2 regions of the Paenarthrobacter sp. NPDC089675 genome follow, and region 1 is predicted to be linked to the other one. Evidence: predicted binding sites of a transcription regulator. Region 1 holds the regulator's gene; the other holds the start of a gene.
The links. Region 1 encodes HrcA, which represses chaperone genes, less so after heat shock. Its sites were predicted from a motif close to TTNGCACTCGNNNNNNNCGAGTGCNAA; they were not measured.
Positions count from the first base shown of each region.

Region 2: groL (chaperonin GroEL) is a predicted target of HrcA. The motif match lies at 2,765-2,791, and genes of this name have one in related genera.

Region 1 covers NZ_JBIVHM010000001.1:820,900-828,048, forward strand. Annotated here, with positions in the region: gene lepA (translation elongation factor 4) at 1-1,752, shown strand, start outside; gene hemW (radical SAM family heme chaperone HemW) at 1,753-2,982, shown strand; gene ACIPY2_RS03910 (DUF4870 domain-containing protein) at 3,011-3,424, opposite strand; gene ACIPY2_RS03915 (DUF3097 domain-containing protein) at 3,556-4,407, opposite strand; gene hrcA (heat-inducible transcriptional repressor HrcA) at 4,639-5,646, shown strand; gene dnaJ (molecular chaperone DnaJ) at 5,697-6,827, shown strand; gene ACIPY2_RS03930 (16S rRNA (uracil(1498)-N(3))-methyltransferase) at 6,830-7,149, shown strand, end outside.
Region 2 covers NZ_JBIVHM010000003.1:60,322-67,470, reverse strand. Annotated here, with positions in the region: gene ACIPY2_RS07945 (RNase H family protein) at 1-809, opposite strand, end outside; gene groL (chaperonin GroEL) at 953-2,578, opposite strand; gene ACIPY2_RS07935 (cold-shock protein) at 2,892-3,095, opposite strand; gene ACIPY2_RS07930 (LytR C-terminal domain-containing protein) at 3,263-3,886, opposite strand; gene ACIPY2_RS07925 (DUF3263 domain-containing protein) at 3,937-4,272, opposite strand; gene ACIPY2_RS07920 (uracil-DNA glycosylase) at 4,381-5,148, shown strand; gene ACIPY2_RS07915 (siderophore-interacting protein) at 5,332-6,171, shown strand; gene ACIPY2_RS07910 (threonine/serine exporter ThrE family protein) at 6,188-7,149, opposite strand, start outside.

The sequences.
Region 1 (7,149 bases):
TTGGCCGACCGCATGCTGCAGTTCACCGGCGTCGTTCAGCAACGCGACATGAAGGCCCAGTACCTGGACCGCATGGACATTGAACGTGAGCGCGGCATCACCATCAAGTCGCAGGCTGTCCGCATGCCTTGGGAACTTGATGGCACCAGCTACGCCCTGAACATGATCGACACCCCGGGCCACGTCGACTTCACGTACGAGGTCTCCCGGTCCCTGGCAGCCTGCGAGGGCGCGATCCTGCTGGTTGACGCGGCGCAGGGCATCGAGGCCCAGACGTTGGCCAACCTGTACCTGGCGATGGAAAACAACCTCACCATCATTCCGGTTTTGAACAAGATCGACCTCCCAGCGGCGCAACCGGAGAAGTACGCGGCTGAGCTTGCAAACCTCATCGGCGGAGACCCGGAGGATGTGCTCAAGGTTTCCGGTAAAACCGGTGTAGGCGTTGAGGCGCTGCTGGACAAGATTGTCCGCGACCTTCCGGCACCTGTTGGCAATCCCGACGCGCCCGCGCGTGCCATGATCTTTGACTCCGTCTATGACACCTACCGTGGCGTCGTCACCTACGTCCGTGTGGTTGACGGCAAGCTTCACCCACGCGAACGCATCCAGATGATGTCAACCCGCGCAACCCACGAACTCCTCGAAATAGGGGTGAGCTCGCCTGAGCCCACCCCGTCAAAGGGCCTGGGTGTGGGTGAGGTGGGATACCTCATCACCGGCGTGAAGGATGTCCGTCAGTCCAAGGTTGGCGATACTGTCACCAACCAGGCCAAGCCGGCCTCGGAATCCCTGAGCGGCTACGCCGATGCGAAGCCGATGGTGTTCTCCGGCCTCTACCCCTTGGATGGCACGGACTACCCGGTGCTTCGCGACGCATTGGAAAAGCTGATGCTCAACGACGCCGCCTTGGTCTACGAGCCTGAGACCTCGGCTGCGCTGGGCTTCGGCTTCCGTGTTGGCTTCCTTGGGTTGCTGCACCTTGAAATCACTCGCGAGCGTTTGGAACGCGAGTACAACCTCGACCTCATTTCCACTGCACCCAACGTGGAGTACGAGGTCACCCTGGAAGACAAGCGGGTTGTCCACGTCACCAACCCCAGCGAGTACCCCACGGGCAAAATTGCCGAAGTTCGTGAGCCGATGGTCTCCGCCACCGTCCTGGCGCCCAATGAGTTCGTCGGTGCCATCATGGAGCTGTGCCAAAGCCGCCGCGGCCAGATGAAGGGCATGGACTACCTGTCCGAGGACCGCGTCGAACTCCGTTACTGGATCCCGCTGGCCGAGATTGTCTTCGACTTCTTCGATCTGCTGAAATCCAAGACGCGCGGCTACGCCTCGCTGGACTGGAAGGCCGACGGCGAGCAAGTGGCAGACCTCGTCAAGGTCGACATCCTGCTCCAGGGCGAACAGGTGGACGCCTTCAGCGCCATCACCCACCGCGACAAGGCCTACGCCTACGGTGTGATGATGACCGGAAAACTCCGCGAACTCATTCCGCGGCAGCAGTTCGAGGTGCCCATCCAGGCTGCCATCGGCTCCCGCATCATCGCGCGCGAGAGCATCCGGGCCATCCGCAAGGATGTTCTTGCCAAGTGCTACGGCGGTGACATCACCCGTAAGCGCAAGCTGCTCGAAAAGCAGAAAGAAGGCAAGAAGCGCATGAAGATGGTTGGCCGTGTTGAGGTGCCCCAGGAAGCCTTCATCGCAGCGCTGACCACCGACGAGTCCAAGGACAAGGCCAAGAAGTAAATGCCCAGCGTCCTACCTTTGGGCGATCCGGCACCTGCGGACGGCATCTTGCCGCCGCAGGTGCTGGACGGCGTAGAGCAGCGCAAATTCGGTCTCTACGTGCACATCCCGTTCTGTGCTGTCCGCTGCGGCTACTGCGACTTCAACACCTACACGGCCACCGAGCTGGGCGGCGGTGCGTCGCAGGATGCCTATGCGTCGACGGCGGTCTCCGAACTCGGATTCGCGGCTGCGGCCCTTGATGCCTCGAGCCTCCCGCGTCGGCCCCTCAGCACTGTCTTCTTCGGAGGCGGCACGCCCACCCTCCTGCCCGCGGAAGATTTGGCGCAGATCCTTCGTGCTGCCGTAGGCCATTGGGGTCTTGAGCCCGGCGCCGAGGTGACCACCGAGGCCAATCCGGATTCCGTGACTCCGGAGTCGCTGAGGCTGTTAGCTGACGCCGGCTTCACCAGGGTTTCCTTTGGCATGCAGTCGGCCGTGCCGCATGTTCTTAAAGTGCTGGACCGTACCCACACCCCGAGCCGGGTGCCGCAGGTGGTGCAGTGGGCCCGCGAGGCAGGCCTGTCTGTCAGCCTGGACTTGATCTACGGGACCCCCGGGGAGTCCATGGAGGATTGGGAACTCTCGCTCAAGACGGCACTGTCCTACGAGCCCGATCACATCAGCGCCTATGCGCTGATAGTTGAGGATGGCACCAAGCTTGCCGCGCAGATCAGGCGCGGCCAAGTGCCCGGAATCGACGACGACGACCACGCCGCCAAATATGAGCTGGCGGATCAAATGATCTCAGCGTCAGGCCTGGATTGGTACGAGGTCAGCAATTGGGCCCGGACCCCGGAACAAGCCTGCAGGCACAACCTGGCCTATTGGCGCGGTGACGATTGGTGGGGGATCGGGCCGGGAGCGCACTCGCATGTAGGCGGCGTGCGGTGGTGGAACGTCAAGCATCCCACGGCCTATGCGGCCAGGTTGGCGGCCGGGAGTTCGCCCGCCGCAGGCAGGGAAACGCTCGACGCCGGAACCCGGGAAGTGGAGCGCATCATGCTGGAAGCCCGGCTTGGTTCCGGGCTCGCGGTGGATGCGCTGGATAAGGTGGGCCGGCACGCCGTGGCAGGCCTCATAGCTGACAAGCTCGTGGACCCGGCCGCTGCCTTCAAGGGCCGGTTGGTGTTGACCCTCAAAGGCCGGCTGCTGGCCGATGCCGTGGTGCGCCGGATCCTGCCGGACTAACGCCTTTACCCGGGACCGGGCGGGCCTGTTACTTGATCCAGCGCAGATTGAAGCGGTAGCGGTGTGGTTGACCGTGGTTCACCCGGATTCCCGCCGAGACGGAGAAGCAGGTCAGTGCTACCCAGATCGCGGTGGCGATCACCGCAAAGATGTTTCCAACCACAGGCAACAGGACCAGAAGGTTTGCCAGAACGGCCGCAATCGTGGGGGGAAGCGTGAAGTTCAAGGCTTCCTTGGACTCCTGTGCGGTGAAGGGACCGCGTTCCCGGAAAATCAGGTAGATCAGCAAGGACGGCAGGCAACCCAGGATGCCGCCGAAGTGCGCAAGGGTAGCCCACTGGCGGTCCTCGCCCGCGGTCAGCGGGAGTGCGTTTGCAGGTGCACCATGATACTGGGGCTGGCCTGCGGCCCTGCCCGGTTCTTCTGGAGCGTTCTCTGCCACGGTGTCTTCCCTTTGCTGTAAAAATGTTGCGGTGTTGCTGTCCCAGAATACTGGGTCGAGGCTGCTTCGGAAGACCACGGCCTCCTTGAAGGGGTTGGTGTCACATGCCGCGGAATGGCTTGCGGCCCGGTCTAAGGGGCCGTGAGGAAGTCGATCACTTCCTCGACCCGGCCCAGCAAAGAAGCCTCAAGATCGGCGTAGCTCCGCACGGCGCCAAGCAAGCGTTGCCAGCCCAGCCCGATGTCTTCCGCTGTCTGGTGAGGCCAGCCAAAGGCCCTGAGGATCCCTGTTTTCCAGTCGACCCCTCGCGGGACCGCCGGCCATTCGGGGATCCCAAGTACCTTGGGGCGGATGGCCTGCCAGACGTCCACGTAAGGGTGTCCGACGATCAGGACATTGCCGGCCGCGCCTGGGACCGTCATGGCCTCGGCCGCGATCCGGGATTCCTTTGAGCCTGCCACCAAGTGGTCCACGAGGATCCCGAGCTTGCGCTGCGGTCCGGGCCCGAAGGATGCAATGGCTGACTTGAGGTCGTCCACGCCGTGGAGGGGCTCCACCACGATGCCCTCAACGCGGAGATCGTCGCCCCATACCTTCTCCACGAGTTCGGCGTCGTGCTTGCCTTCCACCCAGATGCGGCTGGCCTTGGCCACCTGGGCCCGTTGGCCCTGAACGCGGACGGAGCCGGAGGCCGTACGCCCGGCCGGAACTGCGCCTGCGGGCACTCTCGCTGCCGGGGGCATCAGCTGTATCGGTGCACCTTCGAGGAGGAACCCGAACCCCAGTTGGAAGGACTTGACCTTTCCACGTCTGTCCTCGAGGGAAACAATGTGCATGCCGCCGGACTTTTCAACCCGGACCACTTCCCCTACCCAGCCTGACTGGACATCTTCAAGGACCATTCCGCGCTGGACGGGCACTTCCGGCAGTTTTCGCTTGGCCGGTGCCGTCAGGTCCTGCGGACCCCAAGTGTCGAAAGCCAAGGAGCTCATACCTCTTTGCGCTGGGAATCCAGCCGGGCACGCGGATGCCGCCGGCCCCGCTGCGGATGGGGGCAGCGGACGGTTTCAATGCTAGCAACGCGGTGGCCCATACTAGACTTGTTAGCACTTGGGCATGTTGAGTGCTAAGCAGATGGTGATGGTGATGTGTTTTTTTGAAGGTCCCCCAGGCGCCGGCCGCGTGGACCCGGATGGTCGTCAGGAGGTGTTGCAATGAGTGAGCCGCGCAAACTGGAAGTCTTGCGGGCCATCGTTGAGGACTACGTGCATTCCCGTGAGCCTGTCGGGTCGAAGGCTCTGGTGGAGCGCCACCACCTCGGTGTTTCCAGCGCCACCATCCGCAACGACATGGCGGTTTTGGAAGAAGAAGGACTCATCGCCGCTCCCCACACCAGCGCGGGCCGTATCCCCACGGACAAGGGTTACCGCCTCTTCGTGGACCGGATTTCGCAGGTGAAGCCCTTGTCCGCTGCTGAGCGCAGGGCCATCCATTCGCTCCTGGAGGGGCCGGATGACCTTGACGACATTCTTGAGCGGACCGTGCGGCTCCTTTCGCAGCTGACCAACCAGGTCGCCGTCGTGCAGTATCCACATTCAAAGCGGGCGCTGGTCCGCCACGTGGAGTTTGTGCTGCTGGCCCCGAAGCAGGTGCTGGCGGTCCTGATAGCGGACACCGGCAGCGTGGGACAAAAGGTCGTCGACGCCGGTGCGGACGTCAGCAACGAGGCCCTGATGGTGCTGCGCTCCAGGTTCCTTGGAAGCATCGCCGGAACCCAACTCGATTTGCTCCCCCAGGTCCTTCCCTCCGTTGTGGCCTTATGCCCTCCTGAACTCCGCGGTGCAGCGCAGGCCCTGGCCGTGGGACTGCAGGCGCTGAGCGACACCAGCCGCGAAGAGCGGATCCTCATGGCGGGAACCGCAAACCTCGCCCGCTCCAACGTGGACTTCCCGCTGAGCATCGGTCCGGTACTTGAGGCCCTTGAGGAACAAGTGGTCATGCTTCGGTTGTTGTCGGACATGGGGGACGACCCGCGCGGAGTCACGGTCAGCATCGGACGGGAAAATCCGTACGACGGTCTTGCCGAAGCTTCAGTCGTGGCCACCGGCTACGGCTCCGGGGCGAAAGTGGGCATCCTGGGACCAACCCGCATGGACTACCCCACAACCATGGCCGCCGTTCGCGCCGTGGCCCGTTACCTTTCCCGAATCCTCGGCGGCTGACACCAGCCGCCGCCAATGAACCGCAGTACAACAAGGAAGAGATACCGACTTTGAGCAGCCACTATGACGTTTTGGGAGTCTCCCCGGAAGCCACCGGAGAAGAGATCAAAAAGGCGTACCGCAAGTTGGCGCGAAAACTGCACCCCGACGTCAACCCCGGGGAAGATGTCGCGGAACAGTTCAAGGCAGTAACGCACGCCTACGAAGTCCTGTCAGACCCGCAAAAGCGTCGGGTCTACGACGCCACTGGCAACGAAAACGGAACGGACAACGGCTTCGGCGGGGGTTACTCCGGCCAGGGCTTCGCCTTCCAGGACATCTTTGACACGTTCTTCGGTGGTGGGGGCGGCGGCCACGCCGGGCCCGCTTCACGCGTGCGCCGCGGCCAGGACGCGCTTATCAGCGTCAGGATCGACCTGAAGGACGCCGTCTTCGGTGTCAACAAGAAACTCGAAGTCGACACTGCAGTCACCTGCCCCACGTGTGATGGCAGCTGCTGCCGTCCCGGCACCCACCCTGAACGTTGCGATATCTGCGGCGGCAGCGGCCAGGTACAGCGTGCAGTGCGTTCCATCCTTGGCCAGGTCATGACAACGGCGCCCTGTGGCTCCTGCGAAGGTTTCGGGACCATCATCAAGGACCCCTGCAACGAGTGCAACGACCAAGGACGTATCCGCAGCCGCCGATCCCTGACCATCAAGGTCCCGGCCGGCGTGGCAACGGGCACGCGCATCCAGTTGTCGGGACAGGGAGAAGCCGGCCCCGCAGGCGGTCCTGCGGGCGACCTGTATGTGGAGATCCGCGTCAACAGCGATTCGACGTATGTCCGTGAAGGCGACGACCTGCATGCGACGCTGAGCGTTCCCATGACGGCGGCGGCGCTGGGTACCGAACTCAGCCTCGAAACGTTCGACGGACCCCAGGAAATCGACGTCAAGGCCGGCACGCAATCGGGCGAGATCATTACGCTTCGAGGCCTCGGCGTGACGCACCTTCGCGGCTACGGGCGTGGCGACCTGAAGGTCCATCTCCACGTCGAGACGCCCGGAAAGCTCGATGCGGCCCAGGAAGACCTGCTCCGGCAGCTCGCCAAGCTGCGGGGGGAGCAATTCACTGAAGGCAAGCTCGTGGCCAGCGGTGGCATGTTCGCCAAGCTCCGGGACAAGCTCGGTAACCTGTAGCGGTGAGCAATCCCGTTTTCTTCGTCCCTGCCGGAAGCCTGGACGGGACCGGTCCCGGGTCCCTGTTTGTCCTCGAGGGTTCCGAGGCCAGGCATGCCGTGACGGTCAAGCGCCTTGGTATTGGCGAGCCCGTGGATATCGTGGACGGCGCCGGCGCCAGGCTGACAGGCATCGTCTCCGACGCCGGGCCAGGCACTTTGTCCGTTACGGCGTCCACGGTGGTCTTCGAAGAAGCCCCTGCAGTCCGGCTGGTCCTGGTTCAGGCACTCGCAAAAGGTGACCGGGACGAACTTGCCATTGAGACGGCCACCGAACTGGGCAT
Region 2 (7,149 bases), on a different contig from region 1:
CCGATATCTGCCCGCACGTCAGGTCGCAGGAGTTCACGTTCCAAGGCGACAACCAGCTCTTCCGCCGAGACTTCGGGAGTAGCTGCAGCGTCCTCGAGTTCGCTGAAAAGGTCCGCCTGGCCGAATATCCCCGATTCTCCGAAAAGGGTCGGTTCCGAATGAAGGCGGGGAGGGCGATCCAGTTTGGATGCCGGAAGGGGGCTGGAGGGTGGACGCGTTGCCGCTGCCGCTTCCAAGGTGGCGGCCGGCACGGCGCCGGTCAACGAAGCGGAGCCGCTGGAACGCCCCGCACCTGCAGGAATCCGCTCCTGGGAGTCCTTCGATCCCACCGACGCCCCGGCACCAGTTTGGAAACCGGGCCCACTCGGAGCAGCAACCCCTTGCTGGAATGCGGTAGCAACAGCGCGGGCGCGCTCATCGGCGGCTTCGTTGAGTTCATGGCCGGCGTGGCCCTTGACCCATTCGAAGGTGTATTTGCGGCCTTGGATGGCCTGATCGATGTCCTTCAAGAGATCGACGTTGAGAACCGGCTTTCCATCCGCCTTGCGCCAGCCCTTGCGCTTCCATCCCGGCATCCACTTGGTGATGCAATTGATGACGTATTGGCTGTCGCAAAGGATCCGCAGGTCCTCTTGCGGGATATGGGCGGTGGATCGGAACAAGTCCAGGACGGCCATCAGCTCACCCATGTTGTTGGTTCCATGCGGCCAACCTCCGGCCCGCCAACAGGAGTCGTCAACATACCAGGCCCAACCGGCCGGCCCAGGATTACCGAGGGCAGAACCATCGGCGGCAGCAATAATCGTCATGCATTCAATCCTGCCAGACTGCACTGACACAAAGAGCCTGCTTGGGCGCCAGCTTGCCTGAACGGGTAAACGTCGACGGCGGCCCCCACCCGAAGGTGAGGACCGCCGTCGTTTGCTATGCGCGATGCTGCAGAACAGGGGGCTTAGAAGCCGCCCATGCCGCCCATCTCGTCGCCGCCCGGAGCCGGAGCGTTCTTCTCAGGCTTGTCGGCAACTACAGCCTCGGTGGTCAGGAACAGACCAGCGATGGAGGCAGCGTTCTGGAGGGCCGAACGGGTGACCTTTACGGGGTCGTTGACGCCGGCGGCCAGCAGGTCTTCGTAGACACCCGTGGCAGCGTTCAGGCCGTGGCCGGAAGGCAGGCCGCGGACCTTGTCGGCAACAACGCCCGGCTCGAGGCCAGCGTTGAAGGCGATCTGCTTCAGCGGAGCGTCGATGGCGACCTTGACGATGTTCGCACCGGTTGCTTCGTCGTTCTCGAGGGTCAGGTTGGCGAATGCCTTGGCACCGGCCTGGATGAGGGCAACGCCACCACCGGCAACGATGCCTTCTTCAACGGCAGCCTTTGCGTTGCGGACAGCGTCCTCAATGCGGTGCTTGCGTTCCTTGAGCTCAACTTCGGTTGCGGCACCGGCCTTGATGACTGCAACGCCGCCGGCCAGCTTGGCCAGGCGCTCCTGCAGCTTCTCGCGGTCGTAGTCGGAATCGGAGTTCTCGATCTCGGCGCGGATCTGGGCTACGCGGCCGGCGATGGCGTCGGCGTCGCCTGCACCCTCAACAATGGTGGTCTCGTCCTTGGTGACAACAACCTTGCGGGCGGTACCGAGGAGTTCCAGGCCGGCGTTCTCCAGCTTCAGGCCAACCTCTTCGGAGATGACCTGGCCGCCGGTGAGGATGGCGATGTCGGCAAGCTGTGCCTTGCGGCGGTCGCCGAAGCCCGGAGCCTTGACGGCGACGGACTTGAAGGTGCCACGGATCTTGTTGACGATCAGGGTGGCCAGGGCCTCGCCCTCGATGTCTTCGGCGATGATCAGCAGCGGCTTGTTGGACTGCATGACCTTCTCCAAGACCGCAACGAGTTCCTTCACGTTGGAGATCTTGGAGTTGACGATCAGGATGTACGGATCTTCGAGGACCGTTTCCTGGCGCTCAGCGTCGGTGACGAAGTAAGCGGAGATGTAGCCCTTGTCGAAGCGCATGCCCTCGGTGAGCTCAAGCTCGAGGCCGAAGGTGTTGGATTCCTCGACCGTGATGACGCCTTCCTTGCCCACCTTGTCCAGGGCTTCGGCGATCAGGCTGCCGATTTCCGGGTCGCCGGCGGAGATGGAAGCCGTGGCTGCGATCTCTTCCTTGGTTTCGATTTCCTTGGCGGAAGAAAGCAGTTCGCTGATAACAGCCTCGACTGCCTTCTCGATGCCGCGCTTCAGGGACAGCGGGTCGGCGCCGGCGGCAACGTTGCGCAGGCCTTCCTTGACCAGTGCCTGGGCGAGAACCGTCGCCGTGGTGGTACCGTCGCCAGCGACGTCATCCGTCTTCTTGGCAACTTCCTTGACCAGCTCGGCGCCGATCTTCTCGTAAGGGTCGTCCAGCTCGATCTCCTTGGCGATGGACACGCCATCGTTGGTGATCGTGGGAGCGCCCCACTTCTTCTCGAGGACGACGTTGCGTCCACGCGGGCCGAGGGTGACCTTAACGGCGTCAGCAAGGGTGTTCAGGCCCCGCTCGAGGCCGCGGCGTGCCTCTTCATCAAATGCAATGATCTTGGCCATAACGGCGGTAGTCCTTTCGGGACAGACGTTAAGAAGGTACCTGTCAGGTGGGATGCCCGCGACGGACGATCCTTTGCTTGCGGTCTCTGTATGCCGCTTGCTCCGGACCTCACCCCACCAAGGGTGTTTCTTGATCCTCCCGGCACCGGCCACCTATCCTCCGGCCCCATAGCGGGTTCGCGGAAATTAGCAGTCGATGCACAAGAGTGCTAAATCAATAATTAGCACTCGACCGTGGAGAGTGCAAGCAGAGGCGCCACTTGGCGCTATATATCCGGGAGCTTTCAGCCGATAGCTGAGGCAGCGCCATCAGTCAGGCGATGCGGACACTTTCAGCCTGCGGCCCCTTAAGTCCTTCGCCCAGTTCGAACTCTACGCGCTGGCCTTCTTCGAGGGCGCGGTAACCGTCCATTTGGATCGCCGACCAGTGCACAAAAACGTCGTCGCCGGAGTCATCCACAGTGATGAAGCCGTACCCTTTTTCGGCGTTGAACCATTTCACGGTTCCCAATGCCATGATGCCCACACTTTCGCAGTAGCCAAGACCGGTGTCGGGATCTCCGTACCGGAATCAGTCCACTGTAACCACAGTCACTGCCGCCGCGCTCCTGCCCGGAGGCGGAGCATGATTTTTGTTATTGAGGCTTAACCGAGTTGGCTTCCAAGCGGCTCCAGGAGGCGGATCTACCGGTAGCCGGGTCCCACAACGACCACCAGCGGCTGCTGCACTTCGGGGGACTCCACGATCGTCGTAATGCCCAGGAGGGCACCCACGGCTTCAGCATTCGCCTTCTGCGCGGGGGCGTTGTAAAACACCACGGAAGTCTGCTGCGGGAGGCCGCCCCAGTTGCCCACGGTACCAAGGGTCCAGCCACCACTTTGGACTATTCCGGCCACCCGGTTTGCGAGGCCGGCTGTGGCCGTTCCGTTGTAGACAGCCACGGCAGTGCTCTTGTCCACCGGAGCGGAGGACTGCGTGGCGGAAGGTGAAGCGGAAGGGGTGGAACCGGGTGTCGGCTCACCCGAAGCGATCGGGGCGTTGCCTGATTCGCTGGGTGCGGCGGAGGGTGACGGCTCACCGCTCTGCTGGGGCGCCGGTGTCGAGACACTGGACGAGGCCGCGGGCGCTGTGATCCCGAGGCGCGGCAGGATCAGGAACGCCACCAGGCCAAGCACCAGGGCTACTGCGCCGACCGTAAGCACCGGCCACAGAGTGGGGCGGGTGGTCCCGGTGGCATCCCGGTGGACGCCCTGGCGGGACGTGTTCTGAGGAACCCGGTCGAATTCATCCTTGGCATATTTGGTCATGGTGAAGCGTTGTCCTTGCTGGTTGCTGCTGACAGATCGCGCCTGGCGAATTACGCGTCGGACCCCAAACGGCGCGCTGTCCGCGCACGTTGGCGCGACGTACGTAGTCTACGCAGTCTCTTGACCAGCATGGGATCGTGGGCCAAAGCGTCCTCGGTATCGATCAGGGCGTTGAGGATCTGGTAATAGTGCGTGGCAGAGAGATCGAAGAGCTCCCGGATGGCCTGTTCCTTGGCCCCGGCGTACTTCCACCACTGCCGTTCCAGTGCCAGCATCTGCTGGTCGCGTTCGCTCAATGGAGAGTCGGTGCGGACACCTGCGGCGAGTTCTTCGAGGGCGAAACCGGCTGCCTGCGTCGCCATCGGTTCCGGTGCTGGTTCGGCCACGGCACACTCCTAAGACGCGTGTTGGGGAAAATGTCCTACCCCCATGTTACGGGTGAATAACAACGCTGTCATTCGCCCACCCCGTGCCGGGAGGGGGACAATGGCCGGGTGACTTTCGAGGATGCACTTTTTGACCTTGAACCTGACGCTCCCGCAGATCAGGGCTTCGACGCGCTGCTGGACAAGCCGTTGGAGGAACTGATCGCGCCTGATTGGGCTGAAGCCTTGCGGCCGGTTGAACCGCCATTGCGCGAGGTCATGGCCTTTGTGACCGACCAAGCGAAGGACGGCGTCCAAATCCTTCCTGCCGCTTCGAACCTTCTCCGCGCGTTCCGGCAGCCGTTGGCCGACGTCAAGGTCCTTGTCCTGGGGCAGGACCCCTACCCGACGCCTGGTCACGCCGTGGGACTCGCGTTTTCCGTTTCCCGCAATACACGCCCCATTCCACGAAGCCTGGCCAATATCTACCGCGAACTGCAGGACGACCTCGGATTGCCGCCACGCGTCCATGGGGACCTCGGCGCATGGTCCGAACAAGGCGTCCTCCTGCTAAACCGGGTCCTCAGCGTGGTCGCCGGAAGTGCCGGCTCGCACCGAGGCAAGGGCTGGGAGACAATCACGACGGCGGCCGTCACCGCCGTCGTCAATCGAACGGATGCCGCGGGGAAACCCAAGCCGCTGGTCGCGATCCTCTGGGGCAAGGACGCCGAATCGGTGGCGCCGTTGCTGAACGGCGCGCCGTCGGTCGTGTCCGTGCACCCGAGTCCGCTCTCGGCGTCGAGGGGTTTCTTCGGTTCCAAGCCGTTCAGCCGGACCAATGAGTTGCTGGTTGCGCAGGGCGCGTCGCCGGTCAATTGGGAATTGCCGGTCCTGTAGCTCCCCGCCCGATCCTCACTCACAACCCGCCCCTCCCCCAGGCCAAGTGAAAAAGGAATCCCAAGAACGCGGCGGTATATGAGAGAGGAAACAGGAAAAGCGGGCGGGAGGTGAGAGAGGAACGGTTGTAACGTTCGACTCATACCCAGCCTGCGCGCAGCCGACTGGCTTAGGCTTGCCTTCATGGCTGCTCTTCCCGTGACGTCGTCCGCTACCCGCCAAACCCGTCCCCAAGTCACCCTGACGGTGCTGCGCAAAGAGGTGCTCTCACCGCACATGGTGCGGATTGTCGCCGGCGGGCCGGGCTTCAGCGACTTCGCCAACAACGAATATGTGGACCGGTACGTCAAGATCGTGTTCCCGCAGCCCGGTGTTGACTACCAGTTGCCTTTGGACCTGTGGGCCATCCGTGAAACCATGCCCCGGGAACAGTGGCCGCACACCCGTACCTACACCATCCGCTGGGTGGACCTGGCTGCCCGGGAACTCGCCATCGACTTTGTGGTGCACGGGGACGAAGGCCTCGCCGGGCCCTGGGCCGCAGCTGCCCAACCCGGGGACAGCCTCACGTTCACGGGCCCGGGCGGGGCGTACAACCCGGCGCCCGAGGCCGACTGGTACCTTTTCGCCGGTGATGATGCCGCTATTCCGGCGATCGCCGCGTCCATCGAAGCCCTGAGCCCGGACGCGCGGGGTGTTGCGTTCCTGGAGGTCGACACCGCCGACGATGTTCTGCCCCTCAACGCTCCCACCGGTTTGGAAATCCGCTGGCTATACCGCAACGGACTGCAGGCCGGATCCAGCGATCTCCTGCTGGACGCCGTACGCAACGTTGAGTGGCTGCCCGGACGCGTGGATGTGTTCGCGCACGGTGAGCGCGGATACATGAAGGGCCTCCGTGAGGTTTTCTTCGTCCAGCACGGCCTGGAACGCTCCCAGGTCTCCCTGTCCGGCTATTGGGCCCAAGGCAGGGTGGAGGAAGTGTTCCAGGCCGAGAAGAAACTTGCCATCGGCAAGATCTAGCAAGATCCAGCAGGATCTAGCGCCGGCGCACCCTCCGCCGCTCATTACTGGACAGGCCCTTGGTCAGCGGCCTGGCAAGGTTGTCCCCGAGCACGATGCCCGCCGCCACGCCCAGCACTATTGCCGCCGCATTCAGCATGCCGCCGGCACCCAGCAGGATGTTCGTTTCCTCCGTGGTCAACAGATACATCGAGCGGAAAATAGTGAGGCCCGGCAACAGGATCAGGGCAGCCGGGACGGCCACCACAAGCTGCGGCGCCCCCAGCTTCAACGCCACCACCCGGCCAAGAAGGCCAATAACCACCGCCGAAACGGCGGGTGACAAGCGGTCGCCGAGGCCGAGCTCGGCGGCCCCCCACAAGACGAAGAAGCCCACCAGGCCGACTGCCGCCGTCGGGAGCAAAAGGCGCATCTGCGTCTGTTCGGTGACGCAAATTGCCGCCACGGCAATGGCGATCAGGATCGCCTGACCCCAGAGCGGATAGGCGGGCGGGAACGTGTTGGTGACGTCCAGGACCGCGCTGCCCATCAAGGTTCCGGTCACGACGGCGACGGCGATTCCCGCCACGATCGCACCGAACGTCAGCAGGGTGGACAGGAAGCGGCCCGCGGCCGTCACGGGGAAGCCGTTGATGGCATCCTGTACCGAGGAGACAAGCCGGCCTGTGGGAAGCAGGAGCAGGATGCCGCCCGCCACCACAATGGACGGCGCAATGTCCGCGCCCGCCCATCGCAGCATCAAGGCGATGAAGGTGACCAGGAACGAGCAGGCCATGGTGATGAAGAAGTCCGGGGTGCGCCAGCGGCCCAACTGCCGGGCCACCAGGCTGATGAGCAGGTTGGATGCGAACGCCAGCGCGGATGCCCCCGGACCGCCGCCGAGGACACCTACGAACACGGCAGCGAACACGCCGAAAGCCACGGTGACCATCCACCGAGGGAAGGGCTTGGCGCTGCGAACGATCTCGTTAAGCCGTT